Regions from separate parts of the Paenarthrobacter sp. TA1.8 genome, predicted to be linked through region 4. Evidence: riboswitches for the same ligand, from Rfam matches in the RefSeq annotation. Region 4 holds a riboswitch; each other region holds the start of a gene.
What was found. A riboswitch is a leader RNA that binds a small molecule or an ion and turns the genes downstream of it on or off. The one in region 4 is predicted to bind S-adenosylmethionine.
Positions count from the first base shown of each region.

Region 1: linked by a shared signal. The riboswitch ahead of ACNAOT_RS05590 (hypothetical protein) and the one ahead of metX (homoserine O-acetyltransferase MetX) in region 4 are both predicted to bind S-adenosylmethionine.
Region 2: linked by a shared signal. The riboswitch ahead of ACNAOT_RS20370 (DUF1737 domain-containing protein) and the one ahead of metX (homoserine O-acetyltransferase MetX) in region 4 are both predicted to bind S-adenosylmethionine.
Region 3: linked by a shared signal. The riboswitch ahead of ACNAOT_RS14980 (aminotransferase class V-fold PLP-dependent enzyme) and the one ahead of metX (homoserine O-acetyltransferase MetX) in region 4 are both predicted to bind S-adenosylmethionine.

Region 1 covers NZ_CP184287.1:1,152,303-1,159,556, reverse strand. Annotated here, with positions in the region: gene ACNAOT_RS05605 (APC family permease) at 1-627, shown strand, start outside; gene ACNAOT_RS05600 (helix-turn-helix domain-containing protein) at 715-1,290, opposite strand; gene ACNAOT_RS05595 (sodium:solute symporter) at 1,558-3,075, shown strand; SAM riboswitch class IV at 3,487-3,606, shown strand; gene ACNAOT_RS05590 (hypothetical protein) at 3,623-3,922, shown strand; gene ACNAOT_RS05585 (hypothetical protein) at 3,947-4,138, opposite strand; gene ACNAOT_RS05580 (VIT1/CCC1 transporter family protein) at 4,394-5,560, shown strand; gene ACNAOT_RS05575 (matrixin family metalloprotease) at 5,703-6,539, shown strand; gene ACNAOT_RS05570 (matrixin family metalloprotease) at 6,592-7,254, shown strand, end outside.
Region 2 covers NZ_CP184287.1:4,369,017-4,376,270, forward strand. Annotated here, with positions in the region: gene ACNAOT_RS20355 (aromatic amino acid ammonia-lyase) at 1-870, opposite strand, end outside; gene ACNAOT_RS20360 (NtaA/DmoA family FMN-dependent monooxygenase) at 870-2,198, opposite strand; gene ACNAOT_RS20365 (SulP family inorganic anion transporter) at 2,353-4,056, shown strand; SAM riboswitch class IV at 4,140-4,251, shown strand; gene ACNAOT_RS20370 (DUF1737 domain-containing protein) at 4,265-4,531, shown strand; gene ACNAOT_RS20375 (rhodanese-like domain-containing protein) at 4,528-4,938, shown strand; gene ACNAOT_RS20380 (O-succinylhomoserine sulfhydrylase) at 4,939-6,147, shown strand; gene ACNAOT_RS20385 (hypothetical protein) at 6,158-6,778, shown strand; gene ACNAOT_RS20390 (glutamate--cysteine ligase) at 6,765-7,254, opposite strand, start outside.
Region 3 covers NZ_CP184287.1:3,216,646-3,223,899, reverse strand. Annotated here, with positions in the region: gene ACNAOT_RS15005 (S1C family serine protease) at 1-278, shown strand, start outside; gene ACNAOT_RS15000 (hypothetical protein) at 275-643, opposite strand; gene ACNAOT_RS14995 (DHA2 family efflux MFS transporter permease subunit) at 675-2,129, shown strand; gene ACNAOT_RS14990 (metal-dependent transcriptional regulator) at 2,179-2,892, opposite strand; gene ACNAOT_RS14985 (class I SAM-dependent methyltransferase) at 2,902-3,726, opposite strand; gene ACNAOT_RS14980 (aminotransferase class V-fold PLP-dependent enzyme) at 3,803-5,212, opposite strand; SAM riboswitch class IV at 5,245-5,358, opposite strand; gene hisN (histidinol-phosphatase) at 5,539-6,351, opposite strand; gene ACNAOT_RS14970 (ribosome small subunit-dependent GTPase A) at 6,408-7,254, opposite strand, start outside.
Region 4 covers NZ_CP184287.1:1,604,914-1,612,167, forward strand. Annotated here, with positions in the region: gene ACNAOT_RS07500 (histidine phosphatase family protein) at 1-79, opposite strand, end outside; gene ACNAOT_RS07505 (CPBP family intramembrane glutamic endopeptidase) at 103-876, shown strand; gene ACNAOT_RS07510 (VOC family protein) at 1,017-1,655, opposite strand; gene ACNAOT_RS07515 (bifunctional o-acetylhomoserine/o-acetylserine sulfhydrylase) at 1,883-3,199, shown strand; SAM riboswitch class IV at 3,362-3,478, shown strand; gene metX (homoserine O-acetyltransferase MetX) at 3,494-4,615, shown strand; gene ACNAOT_RS07525 (hypothetical protein) at 4,618-5,067, opposite strand; gene ACNAOT_RS07530 (winged helix DNA-binding domain-containing protein) at 5,130-6,257, opposite strand; gene ACNAOT_RS07535 (SGNH/GDSL hydrolase family protein) at 6,310-7,152, opposite strand; gene ACNAOT_RS07540 (alpha/beta hydrolase) at 7,223-7,254, shown strand, end outside.

The sequences.
Region 1 (7,254 bases), 450 kb from region 4:
ATCTCGCTCGTTTTCGTCTACACCACCGTGGTCAACTCGATCGAGCGCCCCGACGGCCTGAAGATTGCCGCCCTCTTCATCCTGGGCATCATGGTTGTCAGTTTTACCTCCCGCATGCGGCGCGCCTTCGAACTCCGGGCCACGCACATCAAGATGGACGAGAAAGCCCTCGAATTCACGGCCAACGCTTCCGAAGGCCCTGTCCGCATCATTGCCCACGAGCCCAAGCACCTCAGTGCAAGCCGTTATAGGGAGAAGCTTCAGCACGCCCAGCAGGCAAGCCACCTGCCCGTTGACTGCGACGCCGTCTTCATCGAGGTCATTGTGGACGACAGCTCGGACTTCGAGCAGGAACTCCAAGTTGTGGGCAAGCTCCGGCACGGGTTCAAAATCCTGGAAGTGCACAGCAACAACGTGCCCAACACAGTGGCCGCAGTACTCCTCCACATCCGGGACGTCACCGGATTCATGCCGCACATCTACTTCCGCTGGACCGAGGGCAACCCGATTTCCAACCTCAGCAAGTTCCTCTTCTTTGGCGAAGGAGAGATTGCGCCGGTAACCCGCGAAGTGCTGAGGGAAGCCGAGCCGGACATCACCCGCCGGCCGTGGGTGCACGTGGGCTAACCGCCCGGATCCGCGCGCCGATACTACAGATAATGCCCATGTTTGCTGCAAACATGGGCATTATCTGTCACCTCGCGAGGGGTGGGCCTAGCGGCTCGCTGCCGGCACCAGCACCCACAACACCTCCACGGTCTCGTCCGTGGGGTTAATCCAGGTGTGGGGTTCGCGGCCCGGGAAGGAGAGCGTGTCCCCCTCTTCGAGGTCGTACTCCTCATTGGTCAGGATGAGCTTGATCCGGCCCTTGACCACATGCAGGACGTCCACGTCGCAGTCCACGGCATAGAGCTCGTTTTCACCGCGGCCACGAGGCTCGATGGTTGCCTGCAGGATCTGGAGCCGCCGCTCGGAGCGGGCGGTCAACAAACGCTCCACGATGCCCTGGCCACCCAGGGAGATGCGGGGGCCGTCGTCGCGCTTGGTCAGGTGTGTCTCCGGAGCTGCGAACAGGTCCCCCACGGATACGGACAGCACTTGGCAAAGAGTGACCAGCGAGGCGACCGACGGCGATGTCAGGTCCCGCTCCACACGGCTGAGGAAGCCTTTGGTCAGGCCGGTAGCATCCGCCACTTGCTCGATGGTGAGCCGCTGCGCTTGCCGGGCTGCGCGGATTCTGGAACCGATGGCAACGGGAACATTGCTCGGTTCAACGGGTAGAGCCTTCATTCACGAACCTTTCAGGCCTGTCATGTGGCCCTGTCATTGGAGCAATAGTAGCCGGGAGACAGGACAAGAGCGCCAGAATACGCGAAAGCATGACCAAAGGATCTTGACTGTTACTCCCATCACAACATATCCTCATAGGCAACAAGTGTTGTCTGTGAGGCACACAACACATCCCCCAATCTCCAATCGTCAGCACAGAGACTTCGACGCTTCGCAGGAGTATCGTCGAAAACCCCAACCTCCGTGCATCAGCTCCAAGGACCGTTCATGGAATCTTCGGCTATAAACATCGCAATCGTGGTGGTGTACCTGCTCGCCATGCTGGCATTCGGCTGGTGGGGCAAGTCCCGCACCAAGAACAACAGCGACTTCCTGGTGGCCGGCCGCCGCCTGGGACCCTTCCTTTACACCGGCACCATGGCCGCAGTGGTCCTCGGTGGCGCATCCACCGTGGGCGGCGTCGGCCTCGGTTACAAGTTCGGTATCTCCGGCATGTGGCTGGTTGTGGCCATCGGTTCAGGCGTGCTACTGCTCAGCCTGCTCTTCGCCGGAACCATCCAAAAGCTCAAGATCTACACGGTCTCGCAGATGCTGACCCTCCGCTATGGCAGCACGGCAACCCAGACCTCGGGCATCGTCATGTTGGCCTACACGCTGATGCTGTGTGCCACGTCCACCGGTGCCTACGCCACCATCTTCGTGGTCCTCTTCGGCTGGGAGCGTTGGCTCGCGATCGCCATCGGCGGCGCGATCGTGCTGGTCTACTCCACCATTGGCGGCATGTGGTCCATCACCTTGGCCGACCAGGTCCAGTTCGTCATCAAGACCGTGGGAATCTTCTTCCTCATGCTCCCCTTCGCCCTGAACGCCGCGGGTGGCCTCGACGGCATCCGAGCCCGCGTCGATGAGAGCTTCTTCGACATCGGCGGCATCGGCCTCCAGACGATCATCACCTATTTCGTCGTGTACACCCTTGGCCTCCTCATCGGTCAGGACATCTGGCAGCGCGTGTTCACCGCCAAGAACCCCACAGTTGCCCGCTGGGGCGGCGCTACCGCCGGCGTCTACTGCATCCTTTACGGCTTCGCAGGTGCCCTGATCGGCATGGCTGCCAGCGTCGCCCTCTCCGGCATCGAAATCGCCGCCAAGGACGACGTCTACGCAGAGGTCGCTACCCGACTCCTGCCCATTGGCATCGGCGGCTTGGTTCTTGCTGCAGCTGTGGCCGCAATGATGTCCACGGCGTCAGGCGCACTGATTGCTGCTGCAACCGTTGCCCGCGCAGACGTAATGCCTTTCGTTGCCAGCTGGTTTGGCAAGAAGGTGGACACCTCCGACTCCGATAACCCTGAGCACGACGTCAAGGCCAACCGTTACTGGGTACTCGGCCTGGGGATCGTTGCAATCATCATCGCCATCTCCACCAAGGATGTGGTGGCCGCACTGACCATTGCCTACGACATCCTGGTTGGCGGCCTCCTCGTGGCCATCATTGGCGGCTTGGTGTGGAAGCGTGGAACGGGCATCGCCGCAGCATGGTCCATGGCGGCCGGTTCAGTGGTAACCCTCGGAACCATGATCATCCTTGAGATCAACGCCGAAGTTCCCCTCGATGGCATCTACGCCAACGAGCCCATCTACTTCGGTTTGATCGCCTCGGCTTTGGTGTACATAGTGGTCTCACTTGCCAGCAAGCCCACGGATCCGGCAGTCATGAAGGCCTGGACGGATCGCGTTGCCGGTACCCGCGTGGCCGAGGAAGAGCTCACCACCCCCGCTTCCTAGGCGGGCACAAAGAACTAAGCAACGTTCAGGTAACAAGTAAAGTTCGACGGCGGCGCCTCCCCTTTTCGGGGCGGCGCCGCCGTTGCGCTATGCCCGGGAAGCATGCGTTGGAAGGCCCGCTCTACACGCCAAAACCACCCCAAAGAGCGCAAAGCAGGCCCCACAACACACCAGGCCCCACAACACACCCCCACCCGTTGGAAGGCCCGCTCTACACGCCAAAACCACCCCAAAGAGCGCAAAGCAGGCCCCACAACACACCCGGCCACAACACACGCCCACCCGTTGGAAGGCCCGCTCTACACGCCAAAACCACCCCAAAGAGCGCAAACCAGGCCCCACAACACAAGCAGGCCCCACAACACACCCCCCAACGGGTGGCCGAACACCAATGCGGTAGGGTGGTCCCAGCTTCAAGAGATGTGGTGCCAAGCTCCGACTGGCCACACACCAACCCCATGTTCACGGGTGGTTCGGATGAGGAAGCGGCCCGTCCCGGACCAGAGACAACCGAGCGGGCAAGAGCACTCCCCCAAGGAGCAGTCCCTTGCCGTACCAAGGCGATACCACCCCGGTAAACACAACAGCACCCAGTACCCCGGCCGGAACGGCCACCCCCACGGTCGCGGTGATCCCCGCCGTCGACCTCTTCCTGGGCACGGTGACCATCACTGCCAAGGCTGGAACCGAGCAGTTCAGACATGCCCAACCGCAGCTCATCGCGCAGGCGTTGGCCCAGGCCGTCCGGCCGACGCACTGGTGTGAGTCGTCCACGACACTAACGGTGACTGTTGCGGCCGTCGGAAAACGGGCGGGCGTCCAACGTCACTTCACACTAGGGCACTAGGGCTCTAGGGCACAGGGACCAGGCCTAAGCTTCCTCGTCTTCCTCGCGGAACTCTTCGGTTTCATCTATGGGGACAACGCGTTCGTCGTCCTCGGGGGCGTCCACTTCCTCTACCCAGGGTTCGTCCACTTCCTGGTCTTCGGCGTAGTCGTAGGCCGGGTCGGACTCAATGGTTGTCCGTTCCGGGTAGTTGGCGTGTGATTCGGTGGTGTTCATGGTGCAACCTCCGTCTCGTGGGCCTGTTCTGGTGGGCGGTTCAGCCCGTTGACCCGAATGCAGGAATCCAGTGGCGGAAGGGCCCCGCCTCTGTCCTTCCATCTGAGCACCGGCACCGTCGAGGGTCAAGGAAATTACGGTGCACCGAACATTCCAGTTAAGGAATACCAGCCAAAAATCCGCGCGGATAAGCGGTAGTGTGGGGCGTGCAATGGGGCCGCAACTACCCCACCAAGCACAGGAGACAAAGTGCAGATGCACCAGGAATCCCACAGTTCGTCGAGCTCCGCTCCGGACCCCACCCCCGAACCAGCAACCGCCGAAAACTCCGGCACGCAACCCGCGCCGCCCTCGCACGCGGACATTCGCCGGTGGCGGCAGTACCTGGCCGATGAGCGTGCCGAGGCCGCCGTCTACCGCGAACTGGCCCAGCGACGTGACGGCGAAGAACGCCAAATCCTGCTCGCCCTGGCCGAAGCCGAAGGCAGGCACGAAGCCCACTGGCTCAAGCTCCTTGGCGAGCATGCCGGTATGCCCAAGGGAGCTTCCACCCGCAGCCAGTTCCTGGGCTTCCTGGCCCGCAACTTCGGTTCAGTGTTCGTCCTCGCTCTGGCACAGCGCGCCGAAGGCCGTTCCCCGTACGGCACCGAACCTGCCGCGACGCCTGCCATGGTGGCCGATGAACAAATACACGAAGAAGTAGTCCGGGGCTTGGCCACACGCGGACGCAACCGGCTCTCCGGAACCTTCCGCGCGGCCGTTTTCGGCGCCAACGACGGTTTGGTCAGCAACCTTTCCCTGGTCATGGGCATGGCCGCAACCGGCGTGCCCAGCCCCGTGGTGCTCATGAGTGGCGTCGCGGGTCTCCTTGCCGGGGCCCTCTCCATGGGTGCTGGCGAGTACGTTTCGGTTCGTTCCCAGCGGGAACTCCTTAACGCCACGTTGCCCACGCAGGCCACTCTGACCGCGGCACCGTCATTGGACATCGAGCACAACGAGTTGGTCCTGGTGTACTTGGCCCGTGGCATGACGCGTGAAGCGGCGGAGCACCGCGCTGCCGAGCGCATGGGCTTGTTCAGCTGCGACTGCGATCCCAGCCTTTCCTTGCAGCCGGAGAAGCCACCCACTGACGATCATGAATCCGTCGGTTCGGCGTGGGGTGCAGCGATGTCCAGCTTCTGCTTCTTCGCTTCGGGCGCCATTGTGCCCATCCTGCCGTTCATCTTCGGCATGACGGGCATCGCCGCCTTGCTGGTGGCCGGCGTTCTGGTGGGCATCGCGCTTCTGGCTACCGGCGCCGTCGTCGGCTTGTTGTCCGGAACCTCGCCGCTGAGCCGCGGGCTCCGGCAGCTTGCCATCGGCCTGGGAGCGGCGGCGGCCACGTACGGGCTGGGCCTGGCGTTCGGAGCAGCGATCGTCTAAGTTTGGACGGCTCGGTCCGGAGACCGTAATGTTGGTTCGTCCTCCGCGCTGCCCCGCGTGACCAGGGCATCAGGAATGGAGAACCGTGGACCCGGAGCGGGAAGCAACGCGCGTGCCGAAGCACCGACGCACTGGAACAGCCTTGCGTGTTCTCCGCGGCGTCCTCATGGCCGTCATTGCCGCCGTCGTCGCCGTTCTGGTCAGTGGATTCCTGCAGGGCGACCCTCGCATCACCGCGCTGTTCCCGGGCGTGAGCGTGCCGGGAACCACAGAGGACCAGCCGGGTGGAGCCGAACCGGCGCGCCCCCTCGACGCGCCGCCGCCCGGACTTGAGGAGGCGGACGCCCCACTGGCCTCGCCTTCAGCGCCCGGCACCACCAACGATTCGTACAAGTTCCTGGCCACGAACGACGACGGCACTCCGGTAGGTTACTCGCCTTGCCGTCCGCTCCATTACGTTGTCAACGATGCGTCCGCACCCATTGGCTCAGACGCCCTCCTGACCGCCGCCTTGGCAAATATTTCTGCGGCGTCCGGCATCCAGTTCATCGACGACGGCACCACTGACGAGTTGCCGGTGGACCGACGCGAGCCCTACCAGCCGTCCAAATACGGCGACCGGTGGGCTCCCCTGCTGATTTCCTGGACCACACCGGTGGAAGCCCCTGCGCTGGCAGACAACGTCATCGGCACGGGAGGCAGCACCATGTACTCCCTCAACAAGGGACCCAAAAGCTACATCACCGGGAGCCTGGAGCTGGACACCCCACAGGTAACGGAACTACTCGCGAGTCCCGGCGGGGCCGACTACGTCCTGGCAGTCATGCAACACGAACTGGGCCATGTCATGGGCCTTGACCACGTGGATGACCCGATCCAACTCATGTACCCGGAAATCGGCGCCCCCGACGGCCTCGCGGCGGGCGACCTGAATGGCCTTCATCTTCTCGCCTCGGCACCCTGCCGCAAGGACATCTGACTCTTTCACGCTTCAAGCATTCCCGGCATGGACTCCCGGTGGAGTGGGACTTATGCTGACGAATACGGCCGACGGCGGCGCCCCACTTCCCGTCGCAGCCGCCACGTCAGGGGGTTCCATGGAACCTTATGGGTCGCCCAAGTGGCCGGACCCCGATCCCCCTCGTCCGAATTACCTTCCGCGTGCCCCACGCTCACCGGAGCCTCCACCGGTCAGGCCGCCGATCAAGCACAGCAGCATCGCGGCCATCCTGTTCCTCTTCAGCGTGCTCGGCTTGGTGTGCGCGGGAGCCTACTTCAGCGGCGAACTCCAGCAGATCCTTTACGGATCGTCCGCCACGCAGAGCCAGGCGCCCCGCCCCGGGCTGGCACCTTTCGGCCAGCGCCAGGAGCCGGTTCCGGGACTTGAGGAAGCCGACGCACCGCTTGGAACGCCGGCACCTCTGAACCGCCCCAGTTCCTCGTACAAGTTCCTGGCCGTCAAGGAAGACGGAACTCCGCTGGCGTACTCGCCGTGCCGGCCCATCCACTATGTGATCAACTCGGACCTCGCACCGCCCTCCTGGCAGCCGCTGGTGGAAGAAGCCGTGCGACAGGCCGGCGAAGCCACAGGATTGAAGTTCATCTACGACGGCCCCAGTTCCGAGGTTCCTTCCCCCAACAGGTCCGGGTACCAGCCCGAAAGGTACGGCGACCGCTGGGCTCCCGTCCTCATT
Region 2 (7,254 bases), 2.1 Mb from region 4:
TAACGCATCCTGCACCGAAACTTCGGGACGAACATCCTCCAGCCACCCACCGCTCAGAAGGCGGCGAACAGCGGCAGCCGACTCCCGCTGCCCGTCCACCGCCTTGGCCGCCTGGATTGCCAGCGAGAACGGGCTGAGGTTCCCGCCGCCGTCGTACCTTGCGATCGTCTCGAGTGAGAGGGAAAGTGCGACGTCGGCCAGTTCGGCCAGGTGCCGCAACCGCACCAAGGCGAGAGTTCCTACACCCACCGAGTACGCATTGGCACTGACCAGGGCCAAGGCCTCACCCGGCGCGAGAACAAGTGGCTGGAGACCGGCGTCGGCGAGCGCTTTGGCGCCGGGGATCAGCGTGCCATCCGCGTCGAACGCTTCGCCCTCGCCCAAGGCAACGGCGGCGACGGCGGCAAGTTGGGTCAGGTCTGACGAGCCCACTGAGCCTTCCCGGGGGATGGCGGGGAAGACTCCGCGGTTGAGCAATTCGGCGTAGAAGACTGCTGTTTCGGGTCGCACGCCGGAACCACCGCGGCTGAAACCGATAAGCCTGGCAAGGATGACGGCACGGGCAGCAGCACGGTCAAGATACGTGCCCACACCGCTGTTGTGATACCTGACCACCTGCACCTGATACGCCAGGAGCGACTTCTCCTCCACAGCCGTATCCCGGCCTGACCCTAGCAGTGTGTTGAGCCCGTACACACGCTTCCCGGAGGTCGCGGTGAGCTCCACTAGTTCCCTCGACTTACGCATCAAAGTCAGCGCTTCCTGGTTGAGTTCCACGTCAAACGAGGGATCTTCGGCGGCCAGCGCCATGTCCGATGCCAGCACCGGAGCCGCACCGATCAGGAGGGTTCGCGGTTCAGTCGACACCATCAGAAGTCCAAGAGATTTTGCCGGAAACCACCGTTGCCGTAGCTCTTCCTCAACAGGCCACGGCGCCGCAGTTCAGGGGTGAGTTTGTCCAGTACACCGTGCACGGTCACAGGGTCCACGAAGCCGGAGAAGAGGAAACCGTCGCCACCCACTTCAGACCCTGTCGACTCCAGGTAGTCGGCGATTTCGCCAACCGTACCAATGATGGAATCACCCGCTCCTCCGCTGCGGGCCTGCAGGATCTGTCTCAGTGTGGAGCCCGGAGGGGCCGCCTTGGCGAAATGCTCCAGCGTTCCTTGGTTGCTGTTGGTGCTCAATTCGGGCAGCGGAGCGTCGAGGTCGAACTGTTTGAAGTCGATCACTGAAAGGTAGGAGATGGAGTTGAGTTGGCTGTCGATGTCGCGTTGGGTGAGTTCACGCCTCTGTGCCCGCAACTCCTCTGCTTCTGCCGTGGAACCAACAATGGTGGGCTTCAGGACGAAAAGAACCTTGATGTCGTCGGGATTGCGGCCTGCTTTTGCAGCTTCCGCGCGGATGGAATCCCGGTAGGACTTCATCCCGTCAACGCCGCGTGCCAAGGCAATGGCCACGTCGGCATGCCCACCGGCGAAGGCCTTACCCCGCGGCGACGCACCAGCTTGCACCAGGACGGGTTCTTCCGGCAAAGGCGCAGTGTTCAGCGGACCCCTGACCTTGAAAAAGTCGCCCTCATGGTTGATAGGGTGCACTTTGCTGTGATCCGCGAACACCCCCGCCTCAACGTCCTCAAGCACAGCGCCAGGTTCCCAACTCCGCCAGAGCCGCCTGACGACGTCGACGAATTCCTCCGCTTTCCCGTACCGGAGGTCGTGTTCGATCTGCTGGTCCAGCCCATAATTCTGGGCGGCGAGGTCGCTGCCGGACGTGACTACGTTCCAGCCGAGCTGCCCTTCTGAGAAGTGTTGCAGCGTGGCCAGGAGCCGGGCGGCAGTGAAGGGCGGGTAGAAGGAAGCGCTGACCGTCGGGACGATCCCTAAATGCTCCGTGGCTGAGAGAAGGTACGGGACCAGCGCCAGCGGATCATGCTTCGGAGCGAACGACGCGTGCGCCAGGGAGACCTCGGCCGTGCCGCCGTAAGTATCCGGGACGGTGAGGGAATCCTCGATGATGAACAGGTCCAACCCGGATTGTTCAAAGGCCCGGACAGCCTCCTGGTACAGGGCGGGTTTCTTCCAGTCATAGCCCAGGCTGTAGCCGGGAGTCCCCCAGCCCTGGACACCAAAACCGTGTCCCACGAACCATCCAAAGTGCAGCATGGGCTTGAGTGTAGAACTGCTCTGTCCGTTCACCGCGACCTGATTTCATGCGAAGTTACAGGGGGTCGTACTGCGTCAATTATGCTCCCGGGGCGTCACATTTGGGCGGGACTGATGACGGTCCGGATTTTCCACATACGGCCGTCGCATTGTTTCGAAAACAGCATGGGTCGGGAATGATCGCTGTATGAGTTCACCCACCCGTTCTTCCGCCAAGTCCGCCAAGGACCGGCTTTCGGGCGTCTGGGCGCTCAAGGGCTACAAACGCGAATGGCTCCGGCACGACGTCGTGGCAGGTGCTGCCCTCTTCGCCCTGCTGGTACCCGCCGGTATGGCCTATGCGCAGGCGGCCGGCCTTCCACCGGTCACCGGTCTCTATGCCACTGTGGTCCCGCTGCTGGTTTACGCGTTTGTGGGGCCTTCCCGCATCCTGGTCCTCGGCCCCGATTCTTCCCTCGCCCCCATGATTGCCGCGGCAATCGTGCCGCTGGCAGCGGGTAGCAGCGAAAAGTCGGTAGCGCTCGCCGGACTCCTGGCCGTGTTAATTGGGGTGATCATGCTGGCCGGGTCGGCCCTCAAACTCGGGACCATCACTGGACTGCTCTCCAAACCCATCAGGCTCGGATACCTGAACGGGATCGCTTTGCTGGTGGCCCTTTCGCAGCTGCCGGCATTCCTGGGGATAGAGGCCGACGGCGACATCTGGCAAAAGCTTGCGAAGGTCACCACCGGGGTGCTGGGTGGCGAGGTCAACATCACCGCGCTGCTGCTGGGCGTGGGTTCGCTGGCGCTGATCTGGATTCCCCGGCTGCTGAAGTGGAAAGTGCCGGGTGTGCTGCTGGCGGTGGTCGGCTCGTGCGTCGCAACGGCCGTTTGGAGCCTCAACGACGACGTCAAGGTCACCGGAGTCCTGCCGCAGGGCCTCCCGATGCCCGCGCTCGGCGGCATTGGCTGGGCGGACGCACTCACCCTGCTTCCCGCTGCGGCAGGGATCGCCCTCATGGCCTTCGCGGACACCGGCGTCCTGTCCCAAACATTGGCAGCCAAGGAAGGCAAGAAGGTTTCCGGCAACAGGGAAATGGCAGCACTTGGGGCAGCCAATGCTGCCACGGGCCTGCTGGGCGGATTCCCCATCTCCGGCAGTACATCGAGGACCCCTGTGGCTGTGGACGCTGGTGCCAAGTCCCAGATGACCGGCGTGGTGGGTTCGGTGCTGGTGCTTGCTTTCATGCTGCTGGCTCCAGGGGTGACCGAGTACCTTCCGTCCGCCACCTTGGCCGCCGTCGTGATTGCCGCAGCGATAGCCCTGGCGGACCCGGCCGGCGTCCGGCGCCTGTTGAGCCTGAGCCGGAGCGAATCCGTGGTGGTGATGTTGGCTGCGTTCCTCGGCGTCCTTACAGTAGGTGTGCTCCAGGGAATCGTGGTGGCCATAGCATTGGCGCTCTTGGACTTCGTGCGGCGGGCCTGGGATCCATACCGAACAGAACTCGGTGCCGAAGAAGGGCTCCCGGGGTACCACGATCTTGAACGACACCCCAACGGCGCACGCATCCCCGGGCTCCTGATCCTCCGTTTCGATGCACCGCTGTTCTTCGGCAACGGGCAGGTTCTTGCAAGCTTTGTCCGGGAACAACTGGACGAAGCTTCGGATGATATCTCCCACGTCATCCTGGCGGCGGAACCCATCACAGGCATCGACACCACGGCCCTGGACGACCTCGTCACGCTGGATGAATGGTTGGCCCGTCATGGCGTGGATCTGGTGTTCGCCGAACTCAAAGGACCGGTGAAGGACAAGCTGATCCGCCTCGGAACGGCAGCACGTTTCACGCCGGACCACTTCTTTCCTACAGTCGGCGCCGCCGTCCGCACGCTCAGGGACGAAGAGTGAAACGGCCGCCGATTACGCAACATGACGGCCGCCCCACCACTCGCAAGTGCGGCCGGATGCCCGTGGATGTTACGTTTTTCTTGAGTAATGAGTACCAGCGCAAAGCCCTGACTTGCTGGTCGGCAACCCTCTCTCCGGCGGGGTGCCTCAGGTGACTACTCGGCGTATCGACAATTCGTACTGCAAGCGTGACTGAGGAGCACCAGCTATGCCTGAACCCACTGAAGAAAAACTCTCCTACCGCCTGGTGACAGGCCCGGACACCCGCGACTTCTGCGAGCGCATCCACAATGCCCTCGCCGAAGGTTACGTCCTCCACGGGAGCCCGGCAGCTACGTTCAACGGCACGGACGTCATCGTTGCCCAAGCCGTTGTCCTGCCGACCGCGATCGCCACAGCGGATGCCGCAGTGGCCAATGCCGTTGACCAGTTGGAGAACTACGACGACGAAGAAGCGTTCGAGGGCCACGCATGAGCTACGCAGGTGACCTGACCCCGCACGACGCGTGGGCCAAACTTCAAGACGGTGCCATCCTGGTTGACGTCCGGACCGAGGGCGAATGGGCCCACATTGGAATCCCTGACACCAAAGCTACCGAGAACGACCCCCTGTTCATCCAGTGGAACTTGGCCGGCGGAATTCCGAACTCCCGCTTTATTGAAGACCTTCAGCAACAGGCTCCCGAGGACGACGGCGTTGAGCTCGTTTTCCTATGCCGTTCCGGGCAACGCTCCATCTCGGCGGCCATCGCCGCAACCCAGGCCGGCTTCACTGCCTACAACGTCCTGGAGGGCTTCGAAGGCGAACCGGACCGCTACGGTGAGCGCACCGTCAATGGTTGGAAGAACCGTGGCCTGCCGACGAATCTGGGGACCGAGTAAGTGACTTTTAATCCCGACGCCGCCGGCTGGAGCCCTGACACCCAGGCCGTCCGCGGTGGCCTTGACCGCACCAATTTCCAGGAAACGTCCGAACCCGTTTTCCTGAACTCCGGTTTCGTCTACGAATCCGCTGCCGCCGCCGAACGTGCCTTCACCGGCGAGGACGAACGATTCGTCTACTCCCGTTACGGCAACCCGTCCGTGGCCACGTTCCAGGAGCGGCTGCGGCTGCTCGAAGGAACCGAGGCGTGCTTCGCGACGGCGTCCGGCATGTCTGCAGTCTTCACCGCCCTGGGTGCCTTGCTGGCTGCCGGTGACCGTGTGGTTGCTGCCCGCTCGCTGTTCGGCTCCTGCTTCGTGATCCTCAACGAGATCCTTCCCCGGTGGGGCGTGGAGACGGTCTTTGTTGACGGACCCGACCTTGAGCAGTGGCGCGAAGCCCTGTCCGAGCCCACCACTGCGGTGTTCTTCGAGTCACCGTCCAACCCCATGCAGGAGATCGTCGATATCGCTGCCGTCAGCGAACTGGCCCATGCCGCCGGGGCGACTGTCGTCGTCGACAATGTCTTTGCCACTCCCCTGCTGCAACGCTGTGGTGAGCTGGGTGCAGACGTGATCGTGTACTCCGGGACCAAGCACATTGATGGCCAGGGACGAGTCCTTGGCGGCGCGATCCTAGGCACCAAGGAATTCATCGATGGTCCGGTCAAGCAGCTCATGCGACACACCGGCCCGTCATTGTCGGCGTTCAATGCCTGGGTGCTGACCAAGGGCTTGGAGACTATGGGACTGCGAGTGAATCACAGCTCGGCTTCTGCTCTGAAGATCGCAGAGTGGCTCGAGCAGCAACCCGCCATCAGCTGGGTCAAGTACCCGCTGTTGAAGTCCCACCCTCAGTACGAGCTCGCTGCGAAGCAGATGAAGGCCGGCGGTACTGTGCTGACGTTCGAGCTGCTTCCTTCGGCCGGGCGTACAGCCAAAGACGCTGCGTTTGCCTTGCTCGATGGCCTCCGTGTCATCGATATCTCCAACAACCTTGGCGATTCCAAGTCCCTCATCACGCACCCGGCAACCACCACCCACCGGGCCATGGGGCCTGAGGGCCGTGCGGCCATCGGGCTCTCCGATGGTGTGGTTCGCCTGTCTGTCGGGCTTGAAGACGTGGACGACCTCATCCTGGATCTGGAGAAGGCACTCAAACAGGTCTAACCTTGCTGCCATGAGCGGGAACCATCCCTATCGCCGTGCCGGATCCGTGATCGTTGCCGGCACGGCGGTGTGGTTCGTCGGGATTTCGCCGGTCTCACGTGTCTACATCACCCCCGATGACGCCGAACGCCTCCGCATGCTGCAAGCCGGCCAGCGCGGCTGGATCACAGGTCAGCACATTACTGCGGCCGGGACCGTCGCAGTGCCCATAGGATTCGCGGCGTTCGCCCGTGCCATTCCAGCTATGGGAGCTCCGCGCACGAGGGCGAAGAAGTGGGCCTACGCCGCTGCGGCCGCGCTGCTGGCCGGTGCACCGTTCTTCGTCTCCAGCGTTGCCCGGCGGGCTTCCGACATTGAAGGGTTCGCCTACCGCCGCGGTTCCAGCGCTCCGTTCCTGTTGTATTCCGGGCTGCATGTTGTGGCGTTGGCTGCGCTCGGCGGGAGCCTTCTTTCTTTACCTGCCAAACGGTGGATCGGGGTCACGGCTGCGGCCGCCGCACCCATCTACGGAGCCGTCCTTCTGGCCAAGAAGGACATCCCACCGCTCTTTTTCTACCTCGTGGAGGGGACCGTCGGAGCCTACCTGATGGCCTGGGAAGAGCCGGCAGCCGACAAGCCTAGGGCCGCCTGACCCGGGTCAGCATGGGCGAGGGTTCCTTATGGGCATCGGCGGCAGTGCCGCGCACCGTCACCTTCGCAGCATGTGCGACGACGGCGGCCAGGGCTTCGTTGGTGGGCGGACTTCCCGTCTGGGTTTGCCCGTCGCGCTGCCTTTTGTTGTAGCGTTCTGCGGCTTCCAGTTGTTCGTGGGCACCATTGCCCCGCGCCAGTAAGTCCGAAATCCCGGCTTTGACGAGTTCCAACTCGTTTTGGTCGTCCAGGACCGGGCTCAGGTAATCAACCAATGCCCACACGACGTCCGCCGCTGGCTGAGGTAGGAAGTCACCGAAGTCCAGGAGATCTCCGCGTAGACCCGAATTGCTGGCCTGCCAACTCGCCATCCGCAGGAGTGCCGTGGGCACCGCGGTGGGTTCCACGCCGTCGAGCATTTCCAAGGAGGCCGTCTCCACCAAAGCCCGCACCAGCACCGCCATGAGGGCCGCGTCC
Region 3 (7,254 bases), 1.6 Mb from region 4:
CTCCGATACCACTGGATGCAAGTTCGGTGGTTCGGACCGGCCAGAAAGAAGGCCTGCGAGTAGTGGAGGTCATTCCGGGCTCGCCGGCGGAATTGTCCGGGCTCCAAGCGGGGGATGTGGTGCTGCGTGCGCAGGATCGTGCGGTGTCCAGTGCTGAAAGTTTGCAGAAATTGCTGTTTGCCGAGGCTATCGGCCAGCCGTTCCCGCTGACGGTGCTCCGGGAAGGCACAATAGTGAAGTTGACTGCCGTCCCATCCGAAATGAGCCAGCTGGCCTAGCCCTCGCGAACGTCGACAACGCCGATGAAACGGCTTCCCACGCCTTCATATTCGCTGCGGACATCGCCGAGGAACAGTTCGGGAAGTTCGCTGTTCCGGTGGGTGCCACAGAAGACGAAGGAAAAGTCCGGCCACCATTTCTTGGGGCGAACGGCCTCGGTGTATCCGCAGACAGCACACGTCAGGTGTACCCAGACGGGTCGCTTGCCGGTGCGGTTGGCCCTGGACTGAACCAACCACGCCGGGGGATTGTCCTGGATGTCCCGGAGTTCGGCCTCGGAGAGGCGGGACGGAATGCCGTGGCGTTGGGCCATTTCCATCGAAATATCAAGGGCCAATGCGGCATCACGTCTGCTAATCACCATTCAACGATACGGGACTTCCCGGGCGTAGGCTGTGCACATGACTGACGCTGCGGTCCTTCCGCCGAGCACACCTCTCCAGAAACGCGTGCTGGTGGTGGCAGTTGTGGCGTCGTTCATCGCTATCCTCGATGGATTTGTGGTGAATCTCGCATTGCCAGCCATTGGAAGGGAACTGGGTGGCGGCCTGGTCATCCAACAGTGGGTGGTGGATGCTTACCTGCTCACACTGGGGGCCTTGATCCTGGTTGCCGGTTCACTATCTGACCATTTCGGCAGGGCAAGAATTCTTGAATGGGGGCTGGCCGGTTTTGCCGTGACCTCGGTGATGTGCGGGCTCGCGTGGACGGGCGAAGTGTTGGTAGTCTCCCGGGCACTGCAAGGGATAGCCGGCGCCCTCCTTGTTCCGAGTTCGCTCGCCATGATCATCTCGTCGTTCACCGGCCCGGCGCAGTCAAAAGCCATCGGGCAGTGGTCGGGTTGGACGAGCGCTGCGGCTATTGTGGGTCCGCTGATCGGCGGCATCGCTGTCGACCTGCTCTCATGGCGGGTGATCTTTTTCATCAATGTCATCCCTGCTGTTGCCATCTGGCCGATGCTTGCAAGCCTGCGGTCGTCGGATGCGGCGAGGGACAAGAGCAAAAGCATCGACTACCTGGGAGCTTTCCTGGCCATGGTTGGCTTGGGCGGGCCAGTGTATGCCTTCATCGAACAGGGGAGGATGGGGTGGGGGAGCGCCCAGGTATGGGTCCCACTGGTGGTGGGTGTGGTTGCGATGGTGCTGTTCCTCATCCACGAGGCCCGGACTGCTGAGCCCATGTTGCCGTTGCGACTCTTCAGTATCCGAAATTTTGCCTGGGGTAATCTCGCCACTCTGGCCATCTATGCCGCGATCTCCCTGGGTTTCTTCGTGTTGGGCATTTACCTGCAGCAGGTAGGAGGCATGGGCGCCACCGCGGCGGGCCTGGCGCTGCTTCCCGGCACAGTCATCCTGATGCTGGGTGCGTCCTACTTTGGTGGTCTCGCCGGAAAATACGGCCCCAGATGGTTCATGACGGTAGGCCCTCTACTGTGCGGTGCGGGCTTCCTGATGTCATTGACTGTCCAAGAGCCGCTCAACTACTGGACGCAGGTGTTGCCGGGGCAGATTGTCTTTGGCCTTGGCCTGGCGACGTTGGTTGCGCCCCTCACGGCTGCCATTCTAGGCGCTGTTCCCTCGGAGGAGGCCGGGATCGGTTCAGCCGTGAACAACGCGGTTGCCCGTATTGCGGGTCTGATCTCCATCGCCTTCGCTGGGGTGATTGTGGGGCCGGCCTTCACCCGGGACGGACTGTACAACGCTTTGCTGGTGACCGCGGGCCTGTTCCTGTTCGGGGCGCTGGCCTCCGCCGTCGGAATCCGGAATCCTGTGCAGGAAGCTGCGGCGGCCGCCGTCAGCGAACCTCATACCGCGTCCGACGACGGCGGTGCGAGCGGGCAGCCAAGCTGACCTAAGGCGCGCCTGGGCTCAATGGGGCCTGGGCTTGTCAGGATCGGGCTTACCGGGCTGGAAGGATGCAGCCTTCGTGCGTCTCCGCGCTTTGAACCCAGAGAGCTGAAGTGACCTCGTCAGCGAGGTCGAACTCGCGGCCTTTTGCGCCGCTGCCGATGCGCACCACCAAAGCTCCGCCGAAGGGTTTGCGGCCCACCACTTCAACGGGCGCGTCCAAGGAAATTTCTTCAGAGGCAAGGTATCGCAAGAGGTCCGGATTCTCATCGCTGATTCGCGTGATCCTGCCTGAGTGGCCCTGATCCAGTTCAATCATTCGGTAAGCGTGCGGCAAGTCGACCGAACCATCTGCCGAGGGAATCGGGTCTCCGTGTGGGTCCCGGACAGGATGTCCAAGCTTGGCCGACATCCGCTCAATGAACGTATCGGACACAGCGTGTTCCAACATTTCGGCTTCGTCGTGGACCTCGTCCCAGCTGTAGCCGAGTTCATCCACCAAGTACGTCTCAATCAGCCGGTGCCGGCGCACCATGGACAGCGCGAGCCGCATTCCCTGAGTGGTCAGCCTGATGGCGCTGTAAGGCTGGTGATCGACCAGGCCTTGGTCCTTGAGCTTGCGCACCATCTCAGACACCGAGGAGTTAGCCACTCCCAGGCGCTGGGCAAGTTGGGACGACGTAATTGGTTTGTCCTGCCACTCCGTGTAGGAGTAGATGACCTTGACGTAGTCCTCGATCGAGGATGAGGGCGTACTGGTCTTCACACCCCAAGCCTACCGTGGCGTTGTACCTTGAACCTTGACTGCCCGCCAGGTCTGCGTCATGTAGGGCAACCCGATGGTTTCACCAGGGACATGGCCGAGGTGGTCGTAGAGGTACCACTCCAGGTTGCCCATGACCTTCGCACGGGTGGCGTCGTTGGCGCGGAGGTAGTAGCTGCGCGACTTGGTCAGTTCCATGATGTCCTCCGGCGTCAGGGCATCCTCCCACCGGGTCAGATGACTTTCCAAACCTTCAAACTCCGGGCCGATGACTGGCCGGAATCCGGGCTTGTGGACATCGCCTGCATGCATGATGCGTGAAAGGCGGTGAACCCACGGGATTGAAGTGTCCAGTTGATTCCAGATCAGTCCCAAGATCCCATGAGGCCGCAGGATCCGGGCGATCTCCGTGCTCGCTGCGAGGGGCTCGCACCAGTGCCAGGCCTGGGCAACGCTGACGACGTCGAATGCTGAGTCCGTCAGTCCAGTTGCCTCGGCCGTTCCCTCCAGCGCACTGACGTGGGGGTAGGCTTTTCGCAATTGCTCCAACATGTCCGTGGAAGGATCGACCGCGGTAACCGCCAAGCCGCGTTCTACGAGGAGTGCCGTGAACTTTCCTGTGCCGGCTCCGAGGTCCGCCGCTGACCTTGCCCCCGGAGGAACCAGCCAGTCCACGGAATCGGCGGGGTAGCCGGGTCGCACGCGGTCATAGTGTTCGCCGCCGTCCTGGAAGCTCTGACCGAGTTCATGCCGGCGGGAAGCATGCAGCCTTGGACCACGCGGCCCGGCTGGTCCGGGAGTACGTGGCTGTCCGCTGGAGGCAGCCGGTGAACGCAGGGCCACGAAAGCTCCTTCACAGGGTCGCTAAAAGTACCCTATGAATTTACCGCAGTGTTCCTGGTCCGCAGTGTTCCTAGTCAACAGTGCAGGGAGCTGCGCCCGCAGTGCCGGGAGTGTTCGGGGCCCATTCGGGGTAGCTGCGATGGTCATTTGCAGGAACCCAACGGCCCTCGTCCACCACGTAGTCCCATCCCAGTCCGTCGCGCTTGAGTCCTTCGATGCCTGCGAGCAGCCTGGTGGCGTCCTCCAACCGGGAGCCGACGCCGAAGCTGGCGCGCAGGGATCCGGAGGGGAGCCCGAGGCGTTTGAGGAGCGGGTGGGCGCAGAACCGGCCATCACGGAGGCCAACCCCGTGCTCGGCCGCCAGGTAAGCCGCAACCAGCCCGGCGTCGAATCCTTCTACGGAGAAGTTGACCACACCGATGGTGTCCAGGGAGTCAGCGAAGATCTTGTGGACGGTCACGCCATCGATGGCCTCCAGGCCCTGCACCAGGTACGAGCGGATGGCGGACTCGTGGGCATGCCACGCGTCCTGATCGAGCCCTGCGAGGACTTGGGTGGCGCGGGCAAGTGTCGCGGCGCCCAGCACGTTGGGGGAGCCGCCCTCGTGGCGCGCCGGGCCCGCGGCCCAGCTCACTGAGTCCAGGCGCGCTTCACGTACCGCGCCGCCTCCGGCCAGGTGCGGTATGCCGGCGTCGAGCCAGTCCGGACGACCCACCACGACACCCGCGCCGAAGGGGGCATAAAGCTTGTGTCCGGAGAAGACGATGTAGTCGACGTCCGCCTCGGTGATGTTGATCCGGCGATGAGGTGCGAGCTGCGCAGCGTCCACCACGATCCTTGCGCCGTGTTCGTGGGCAAGCGAAGCAAGGCGCGCGATGGGAAGAATTTCCCCCGTCACGTTCGAGGCGCCGGTAACAGCCAGCAGGCTGACCCCGCCCTGGGCAAGTTCGGCCTCGAGCTTGTCCACCGTTTCGGCCAGGGTTGGTGCCGCGACGACGCTGCGGTGGGGGACTCCCTGCCACGGAAGCAAGTTGGCGTGGTGCTCGATGTCCAAGTACAGGACCTCGCCCGCAAATTGGCCATCCACCTGCGGGAGGCATCCGGCCAGGAGGTTCAACGAGTCAGTGGTGTTCCGTGTGAAGATCACTGAGTCATCGGCACGCCCGCCGACGAAATCACGGACGATGTTCCGCGAGTTCTCGTACACCGACGTGCTGATTTGGGAGGCGTACCCGGCGCCCCGGTGAACGCTGGCGTAGTAGGGCAGGACCTCGTTGAGGTAGGCCGAAACGATGGTCAGGGCCGGGGCCGATGCGCCGTAGTCCAAGTTTGCGTAGCGGACGTGGCCACCCTGAATCAGGGGAGCCTGAAGCTCAGCGCCAGTGACCGCGGCAAGCGGACGCAGAGCGGTTATCGTCTCCGCTGTGGATTCTTCAACAAAGGACGGAATGGTGGTGGAGTTGAACGTGACAGTACTCATGGAACCTCACTCAAGAGGGACCCCCATAGGGGGATCCGCGCTTGCCGCATCCGTTCCGGACCGGCCGGGTCGTCACCCGGGGCACCCCACCGCGAATGGAGGGTTGCCGGCCAGCAAACCGGGGTTTAGCGCTGGCACTCGTGACCTGTAAAAAAGGCTAAGGCACGTCCGGGGAGGCTTCCAAAGCCGCTTCCTTTTGTTAAGCCCTTTGTTACGTCGAATGCGAAATCCCTTCTTCGCCGAATAAAAAACGGCGGAGACCCCCTGCGGGGGCCATCCGCCGTCGAAAATTCCGCCTGCCGCTGGGTGGCCAGGCGTGGATAAGTTTAGAGAAGGTCGTCCAATCCGGGGTTGAGGCGCTTGAGGACCTCGGAGTGCAGGATCGAGTTGGTGGCCAGGGCGTTACCGCCAAACGGACCGTCTTCGCCTTCCAAGGATGTGAAACGGCCGCCTGCCTCGGTGACGATCGGGACGAGTGCTGCCATGTCGTAGAGGTTCAGTTCAGGCTCGCAAGCGATATCCACTGCCCCCTCGGCCACGAGGCAATACGACCAGAAATCACCATAGGCGCGTGTCCGCCAGATGTCTTCCGTCAGCCCCAGGAATTCATCCAGGTTGCCGCGTTCCTTCCACCCCGAAAGGCTGGAATATGACATGGAGGCGTCAGCCAGGCGGGAAACGTTGGACACCTTGAGCCGCGTTGCCGAGGCCAGGGAGCGGCCCATGTAGGCGCCCATGTCCTTCGCAGCCCACCATCGCTTGCCCAGCGCAGGCGCACTGACTACGCCCACCACAGGTTCCCCCTCATCCACGAGGGCGATCAACGTTGCCCACACCGGGACACCACGGACAAAGTTCTTGGTCCCGTCGATGGGGTCTATGATCCAGCGACGTGAACCGTGACCGCTGCTGCCGAACTCCTCGCCCAGGACCGCGTCCCGCGGACGGGAGCGGGACAGTTGACCGCGGATTGCTTCCTCTGCGGCCTTGTCAGCGTCAGTGACAGGTGTGAGGTCGGGCTTGGTTTCGATCTGCAGGTCCAGTGCCTTGAAGCGATCCATGGTCTGGGCGTCGACTGAATCGGCGAGGACGTGGGCCAGGCGCAGGTCATCGTTGTAGGTGGAAACGGGATGGGTCATGCCACCAAACTATCCTGAATCGTTCGCTGCATTGGGGACGTGAAGCAGACAACGAATCAGTTGACGGTGCCCAGTTCCTTGGTCTCTTTCGCTTCGAGCCTTGGGTCTGCACCCAGCAAGCGGCGCAAGGAGGCCAACCGGGCCACTCCCGATGGCCCGGCATGGCCATCGTTCACCCATGCATCCAGCCCGCAATTGGTGGCTGTGGCACCGTGCTTGCAGCCGCGGTCGCAGGTCTCGGTGCCGGGCTCAAGGTCCGGGAACGAGTGCAGTATCCGGTCCGGATCCACATGCGCCAAGCCGAAGGAGCGGATTCCGGGAGTATCGATGATCCAGCTGCCGGACGGTGCATCGTCCAGCTTCAACGCCAAAGCCGAGGATGATGTGTGCCTGCCACGGCCCGTAACCGCGTTGACGCCTCCAGTGGCGCGCTCTGCGCCTGTCAGCGCGTTGACCATGGTGGATTTGCCAACGCCGGAGTGACCGAGCATGACGGTGACTTTTCCACCCAAGTGCGAGCGGAGTTGGGATACGGCGACCTTGTCCAGCCGGGCTGATAGTCCGTCATCGGAACGGGCATCGATGCCGCCGGCCTCGGAGTCAGCGGTCCGGCTGATGATTACGGGAAAATCCAAGCTCAGGTAATTGGCCAGGAGTTCCGCCGGGTCCTTCACATCCGCCTTGGTGATGAGCAGCAACGGCTCGATGCCGGCGTCGTACGCTGCGACCAAGGCGCGATCAATGAATCCGGTGCGTGGCTCCGGGTTGGCCGCCGCAACAACCACCACGAGCTGATCGGCGTTGGCCACGACCACCCGTTCGATGGGGTCCGTATCGTCGGCACTCCGGCGAAGGAGGGTCTTCCGCTCTTCCACCCGGACCAGGCGCGCCAAGGTATCGGGA
Region 4 (7,254 bases):
CACGGTTGTAGATGGACGTGTCGGCATTCGCGGCAGACTGGCCATGCCGGATCATGAAGATTCTCTCAGGGGCACCCATCCCACCAAGCATAGGGTGGGTATATGTTCCTTGCTTCCCGTCGCCGGCTGCGCGCCGAAGTACTTATTGTCCTGGGCCTGTCCTTGGGCCAATCAGCCGTCTACTCCGTAGTTCAGCTGCTGGACAAGATGACGAGGGCGCCTTTGGCGGATGCCACGTCAACGCTGAACAGGTCCCAAAGCACGCGTGAGTACTTCGACCTCACCTACCAGTTGCTGGACATCGTGTTCGCTCTGGTGCCCGTGGCCTTGGTGTTCTACTTCCTGTCCACCCATGCACCTGGCGGCCGGGAAGGTGGGGGCGGCTCGGCGTTCGCCCGGCTTGGCTTCAATTTTGCCCGGCCCGGCAAGGACCTTCTCCAAGGTGTTGGCCTGGCCGCTGCGATCGGCATCCCCTCGCTCGGCCTGTATGCCGCCGGTCGTGCGCTGGGAATCACCACTGCAATTGTGCCCAGCGGCTTGGACGCTTACTGGTGGACGGTGCCGGTGCTGGTCCTTTCGGCCATGCGCCATGCGATCGTGGAAGAAGTGATCGTGGTGGGGTACCTCATGGACCGCTTCGGTAAATTCGGGTGGAGCATGCCGGTGGCCATTGTGGTCAGTGCCGTCCTGCGGGGAAGCTACCACCTGTACCAAGGCTTTGGGCCGTTCATAGGGAACGTGGTCATGGGCCTGCTGTTCGCTTGGATCTACACCAAGACCAAGCGGGTAATGCCCCTGGTGATTGCCCACGCACTGCTGGACATCGTGGCGTTCGTTGGATTCAGCCTGTTCGGCAAGGCAATGGGACTGGGGTAGTGGTCCGTTAAAAGTATCCGGCCGCCATCGGTGGGTGACGTCATTGGCACCCGCTGATGGCGGCCGAAGCTTAGCCCGGACATGATTGACTCCGGACATGGCTGACCGGGGCCGGGACCAGCCCGGATGGATTGGATCGGTCAGATGGTGACGGCTCCGGAGGCGGTTTCGAAAGTTACAGCGAGGATGCCTGGAGTCCCGTGCGGTGCCATCCACTGGACGGCGACATCCTCAAGCGGCTTCTCCACTGGTTCGCCCAACCATTCGGTGACGCGTTCAGCCGAGCCCGCAATGGTGAGGCTGGACATCTTGACGTCGCTCTCGTAGATCCTTGACGGGTGCAGCGAGGGGTCGCCCTCCCACTTGAGCAGGTAGGGCACTTGGGGGTCCGCGATCAGGCCGAGGATGCCAATCTGCTGCCACACCAGTTCGCGTCCGTCGGGGAACTTGCGGTTGCCCGGAACAGCCGAGCGGCCAAGGCGGTCTTCGAACGGTGCAAGGTCGTCAACGGCGACGCACCAGCCCATCCATCCACCACCGGCAGCCGAGCGGGCACGGACGGCCTGGCCAAAGGGTGCTTTGTCGGAAGCGGGGTGGTCCAGGACCTCCACCACTTCCAGGTACTTGTTATCCGCAAGGGGAATGATCATGTTCCGGGTACCGAAGCGCGGGTGCACTCCGCCCCGGACAGCGTCCACTCCCAGTGCCGCGGAAATTCGTTCGGTAGTGGCCAAAAGGCCATCTCGTTCACAGGCGTAAGAGACGTGATCCATGCGCATGGCTTCATCTTGGCACTTTGTGATCGGGGTCTCAGCTAAGTCAAGCCTAACTAAGGTGGGATGTATATAACCGGTGGTAAGGGGCGTCATGGAGGGACGCGGGAAGACCGAAAGATTCCCCAGGCGTCACAAAGCTGTCTTCGCCTCCGGACAGTTCCTAGACTGGCCCCAGCTCGCACCGCTTCACCTTGCCCGCCAAACCCATGCGTCACGAACAGGAGAACTCCATGTCCCAAGGATGGTCTTTCGAAACCCGCCAGATCCACGCCGGTCAAGAGCCCGACGCCGCCACAGGGGCGCGCTCGCTTCCGATCTACCAGACCACGTCCTTCGTGTTCCCCAGTGCCGAGAGCGCCGCCAATCGCTTTGCCCTGGCCGAGCTCGCTCCCATCTACACCCGAATCGGCAACCCGACGCAGGATGCGGTGGAGCAGCGGGTTGCGAGCCTTGAGGGTGGCCTGGGTGCCCTCTTGCTCAGCTCCGGACAGGCTGCGGAGACGTTCGCCATCCTGAATATCGCCGAGGCGGGCGACCACATCGTAGCGAGCCCCAGCCTGTATGGCGGCACATACAACCTGCTGGCGCACACGCTGAAGAAGTTCGGCATTTCGGTCACGTTCGTCGAGGACCCGGACAATCTGGACCAGTGGCGTGACGCCGTACGGCCGAACACCAAGCTGTTCTTCGGCGAGGTCGTCTCCAACCCGCGCCAGGATGTCCTGGACATCGAGGGCATCGCCCGCACCGCACATGCGGCCGGCGTTCCCCTCATTGTGGACAACACCCTGTCCACGCCTTACCTCATCCGTCCCATCGAGTGGGGAGCGGACATCGTGGTCCATTCCGCGACCAAGTACCTGGGTGGTCACGGTTCGGCAATCGCCGGTGTGATTGTGGACTCCGGCAACTTCGACTTCGGCAAGGACCCGGACCGCTTCCCTGGCTTCAATACCCCGGACCCCAGCTACAACGGTCTGGTCTACGCCCGGGACCTCGGCAAGGACGGTGCACTGGGCGCGAACCTCTCCTACATCCTCAAGGCCCGAGTCCAGTTGCTTCGCGATCTCGGCTCTGCCGTGTCCCCGTTCAACGCCTTCCTCATTGCCCAGGGCCTGGAGACCTTGAGCCTGCGCGTGGAACGCCATGTTGCCAACGCCACCAAGGTGGCCGAATGGCTTGAAAACCACGACGACGTCGAATCGGTCGCCTATGCGGGCCTGCCGTCCAGCCCGTGGTACGACCGCGGCCGGAAGTACGGACCCAAGGGCACAGGCGCCATCGTTGCCTTCAACATCAAGGGCGGCGTCGAAGCCGGCAAGCGCTTCGTGGACGGCCTGGAGCTGCACTCGCACGTTGCCAACATCGGTGATGTCCGCTCGCTGGTCATCCACCCGGCGTCGACTACACACAGCCAATTGACGGTGGAACAGCAGGTCGCCGCCGGCGTCAACCCCGGCCTCGTGCGCTTGTCCGTGGGCATCGAGCACGTTGATGACATCATCGCCGACCTCGAAGCGGGCTTCCGGGCCGCCAAGGGCGCCTAACGCCGCGGCTTTGAGTCACAGCCCGGCTGCCGCCCGCGTCGACGATTATTCGCCGGGCGGCAGTTCCGGGTGCTCGTTCGTGAACGAAGACGCCCTAAACCGTCACACTGTTGTCACATTCTTCGCCAGAACCACCCTGCATTTCCTAGACTCTTGGTATTAGGTCATGAGTGCCAGCACACAGCCCCGGCTTGCTGGCCGGCAACCCTCCTACGCGGTGGGGTGCCCCGGGTGAAGACCTGGCCTGTTCGCACGCAAGGCGACGGGCAAGCGCGAGGTTAAGGTGTCAAAGGAATGACCATTACTGCTACAGCCCTTCCCAAATCCGGAGAAGAAGACGGAACCGTCAAGTACGCCGGCATCGGGCCGTTGGAACTTGAGGCCGGCGGATTCCTCCCCGATGTCGTCCTCGCTTATGAGACCTGGGGGCAGCTGAATGCCGAGGCCTCCAATGCCGTCCTCATCCAGCATGCGCTCACGGGCAGCACTCACGTAGCCCGTGGAGCCACCGACGAGGAAGGTTGGTGGGAGCAACTCGTTGGGCCGGGTGCCACCATCGACACCAACAAGTTTTTTGTCATCTCCATCAACATCGTGGGCGGTTGTTATGGCAGCACCGGCCCATCGTCAGAAGCACCGGACGGACGTCCTTGGGGCTCACGTTTTCCGTTGGTCACGCTGCGCGACAGCACGGAGGCTGAGGCGCGCCTCGCCGATGCCTTGGGAATCGATGCCTGGCACGCTGTGCTGGGCGGTTCCATGGGCGGCGCCAGGGCCCTTGAATGGGCTGTTACGTTCCCTGACAGGGTCAAACGCTGCGCCGTAATTTCGGTGGGCGCCTACAGTACGGCCGAGCAGATTGCCTTTGCTCAAGCCCAAACCTTGGCCATCAGGCAGGACCCGAACTTCAATAACGGTGACTATTACGGCGGCACTGCACCTGAACATGGTTTGGCACTGGCCCGACGCATCGCCCACATCACTTACCGCTCAGCCTTGGAGTTGGATTTCCGCTTCGGCAGGGAAGCCCAGCACCAGGAGACACCACTCGCCGCCGCGGTGTTGGGGGAGCGTGGCCGCTACCAGGTGGAAAGCTACCTGGACCACCAGGGAACGAAGCTGGTCCGCCGTTTTGATGCCAACAGCTACATCGCCATCACCGAAGCCCTGATGTCCCACGACGTCGCCAGGGGCCGCGGCCCGCTGGAACAGGCGTTGTCGCGCGCTACGGCTGAGTTCTTCGTGGCGGCGGTGGACAGCGACAGGCTCTACTTCCCGGCACAGTCGCGGGAACTTGCCGCGGCGCTACCTGGGAATGTGCCGGTCCACCTCATTGAGGCTCCGATTGGTCACGATGGCTTCCTCACTGAGATCGGCCAGCTCTCAGCACAACTCCGCGAATCATTCTTCGCCTAGCCCTAGCCGTTCATGATTTCGCCGCGCTGCTTCATGTAATCCTCCATGGCGATCTCGCCGTTGCTGAACTTCGTGTCCAGCTCCGCCAACTTGCGGGCGCGGAATCCCTGCGGCTCCGAAGCGCCCGCTGAGGGGAACGGTGCCGGGGATGAAGGGTTCGACGGCGGCCCGGCCTGCGGTGTCGAATCCGCGGGGCGGATGACGGTCGGCTCGGAAGGGTACCCGGGGTAATTCTGACCTGGGTAACCCTGCGTCGGGTATCCCTGACCTGGATAATTCTGCTGCGGGTAATTCTGTGGTGGATACCCTGGTCCGGGCAGATTCTGCTGTGGGTAGCCGGGGTCGCGGAAGTTATTGTCCTGGATCCGACGCGCCCGGGAGCGGTTGTACATGCGGATCCCGAGTGGAATCAGCCAAGAGCAGACGATGATCCAGAAGATCAGATTGTTCACAGTGCAGGCCTCCTAGGTCTCATCCCAGCTTAGTCCTGACCAGCAAAACCACTGCGGCTGCTTCAGACCAGCTCGGTCTGCATGCCCAGGAACCGGCCGTAGCGATCCACCTCCGACTGCAAGGCCTCCTGCTCTTTTGCGGTGGTGGGCCGGTTCATTCGGACGTCCACTTCGCAGGTTCTGCCGGAGAAGCCATGGCGCCACCATCCGGCCAACCTGCCGTCCAGCAGGACCACGTGCATGGGTCCGTTGTCCTCGGGGAAGATGGGCGCCGTGCCACCAAGGAAGTGCCGGGACTGTGAGTAGCCCATCACGTATTCGTCGTAACACTGGATGAGGTCGACGCGGGGAAGCCCGGGATCCTCGGCGGGCAAAGGCTTGTCACCACCCGCGAGAGCGTCCGCTTCCTCGGAAGCCAGATAAAAGTCGAAACCATCACACTGCGCCGCCTCCAGACTCCCGGGGGACATGTCACCCGCCACCTCGATTCCCCGCTTTACGTCTTTCATGGTCAACCCGGACCACGCCGCACAGTCCTTGACCGTGGCGGGCCCCCGGCTGGTGAAGTATCGGAGTGCCAACCGTCCAAGAGCCTGTTCGCGGCCTTCGGCGGTCAGAGGCTTAAGAGCCGAACCGGGTACCCGTTCGTCGAACAGGGCATACGTTTGTTTCAGGGCGCCGCCTGCAGAACGGACGGGTGAGCCGCTGACCAGGACACCGCTGATTTCCGCGTGCATGAGGTGGTAGATGAAGCCCAGGCCCTTGCTGGGAAATCCGGACTGTCCCAGGACTTCGGCCAGTTCCTCGCGCGTCTTGTGCGCTCCATCGGCCACAGCGGCGGCGAGGATTCGGCCGCTCTTGGCAGCAGAGTCCTCATCGATTCCTGTTTGCCGGTACATGCCTTTGTTGCCTTGGTGGAGGCGATCTGCGGACAACGCCATCAACCAGCCAAGATCGTCCCGATGCACAAAATGCCACGTGGGCCGGAGAATATGGGTCCGCAGGATGGTTCCGTCGGCTACCGCCTGCTCAACGCTTAAGGCAGTGACCATCGATGAAGTGCTGGTGGAGCTTCTCTGTGCGAGAGTCCACCTCGCATAGGGGAACTCCTGCGATTGGACGGCCAGGAGGTTGCGGACCACGTCCCCGGGACTTCCGGCGTAGGGAGCCCGCAGCTGCTGCCGCCGCAACCGAATCCTCCGAATAGCCTCCCCATGCAGGGAGCTGGCACCCGACGTCACGTCAGCGGCGCGGCAGCAAGGTGCCGGTGGAACCGAAGACGGGTCCCGGCGTCGGACGCTTTGGCGTGATTCCGTCGCCGGAGGACTGATGCCGAAGGCGCCGGATCACCCATGGGACAAAGAATTCACGTGCCCAGACAAGGTCGGAAGACCGGGCCTGACGCCACGTGCGCGGCGGAAGGGGCTTGGGCATCAGGGGCTCAAGCGTGTGCTCGACGTTCAACGCCTCCAAAACCATCATGGCGATGGTGTGGTGGCCCAGCGGCGAGAAGTGAAGGCGGTCAACGTTCCACATCTGGGGATCCGCCAACTGCCGCAAGGACCACATGTCCGCGATGATGGCATCGTGCCGCGCAGCTACCGTCCTGAGGTTCTCGTTGTAAATGGCCACCTTGCCGCGGATCCGCCCGAGTACTGATGCTGCCGTGTCCGGGCCATTAAAAAGCACCACGGTGGCACCTCCCGAGCTCAGCTCCGCGACTGCGGCGTCGAGTTTCTCCGCCAACAGGTCGGGATCGCCGCCGGGACGGATGAGGTCGTTGCCGCCGGCTGAAATGGACACGAGGTCAGGCTGCAGTTCCAAGCAGGGGCCAACTTGTTCATTAACAATCTGCTGCAGCAACCTGCCACGGATAGCAAGGTTGGCGTAGGCGAAATCTTCCTGGCTGCGGCCCAGTTCCTCGGCAACCCGATCCGCCCAACCACGATAACCGCCGGGGTTCTGCGGCTCGGGGTCGCCGATGCCCTCCGTGAAGGAGTCACCCAGGGCTACATAACGGGTCCAAGGGTGTTTTTGAACGGGCTCGCCCGGCTTCAGTAAAGGATTGTTCTCACTCACGCTCATATCCTGCACCGTGACGTCGACCCTACGCCACCGTAGGTTGTTACTGGTGGGTAACTGTAAGAATGGATCCATGACTGAAGCACCCACATTTCCCGCTCCCGT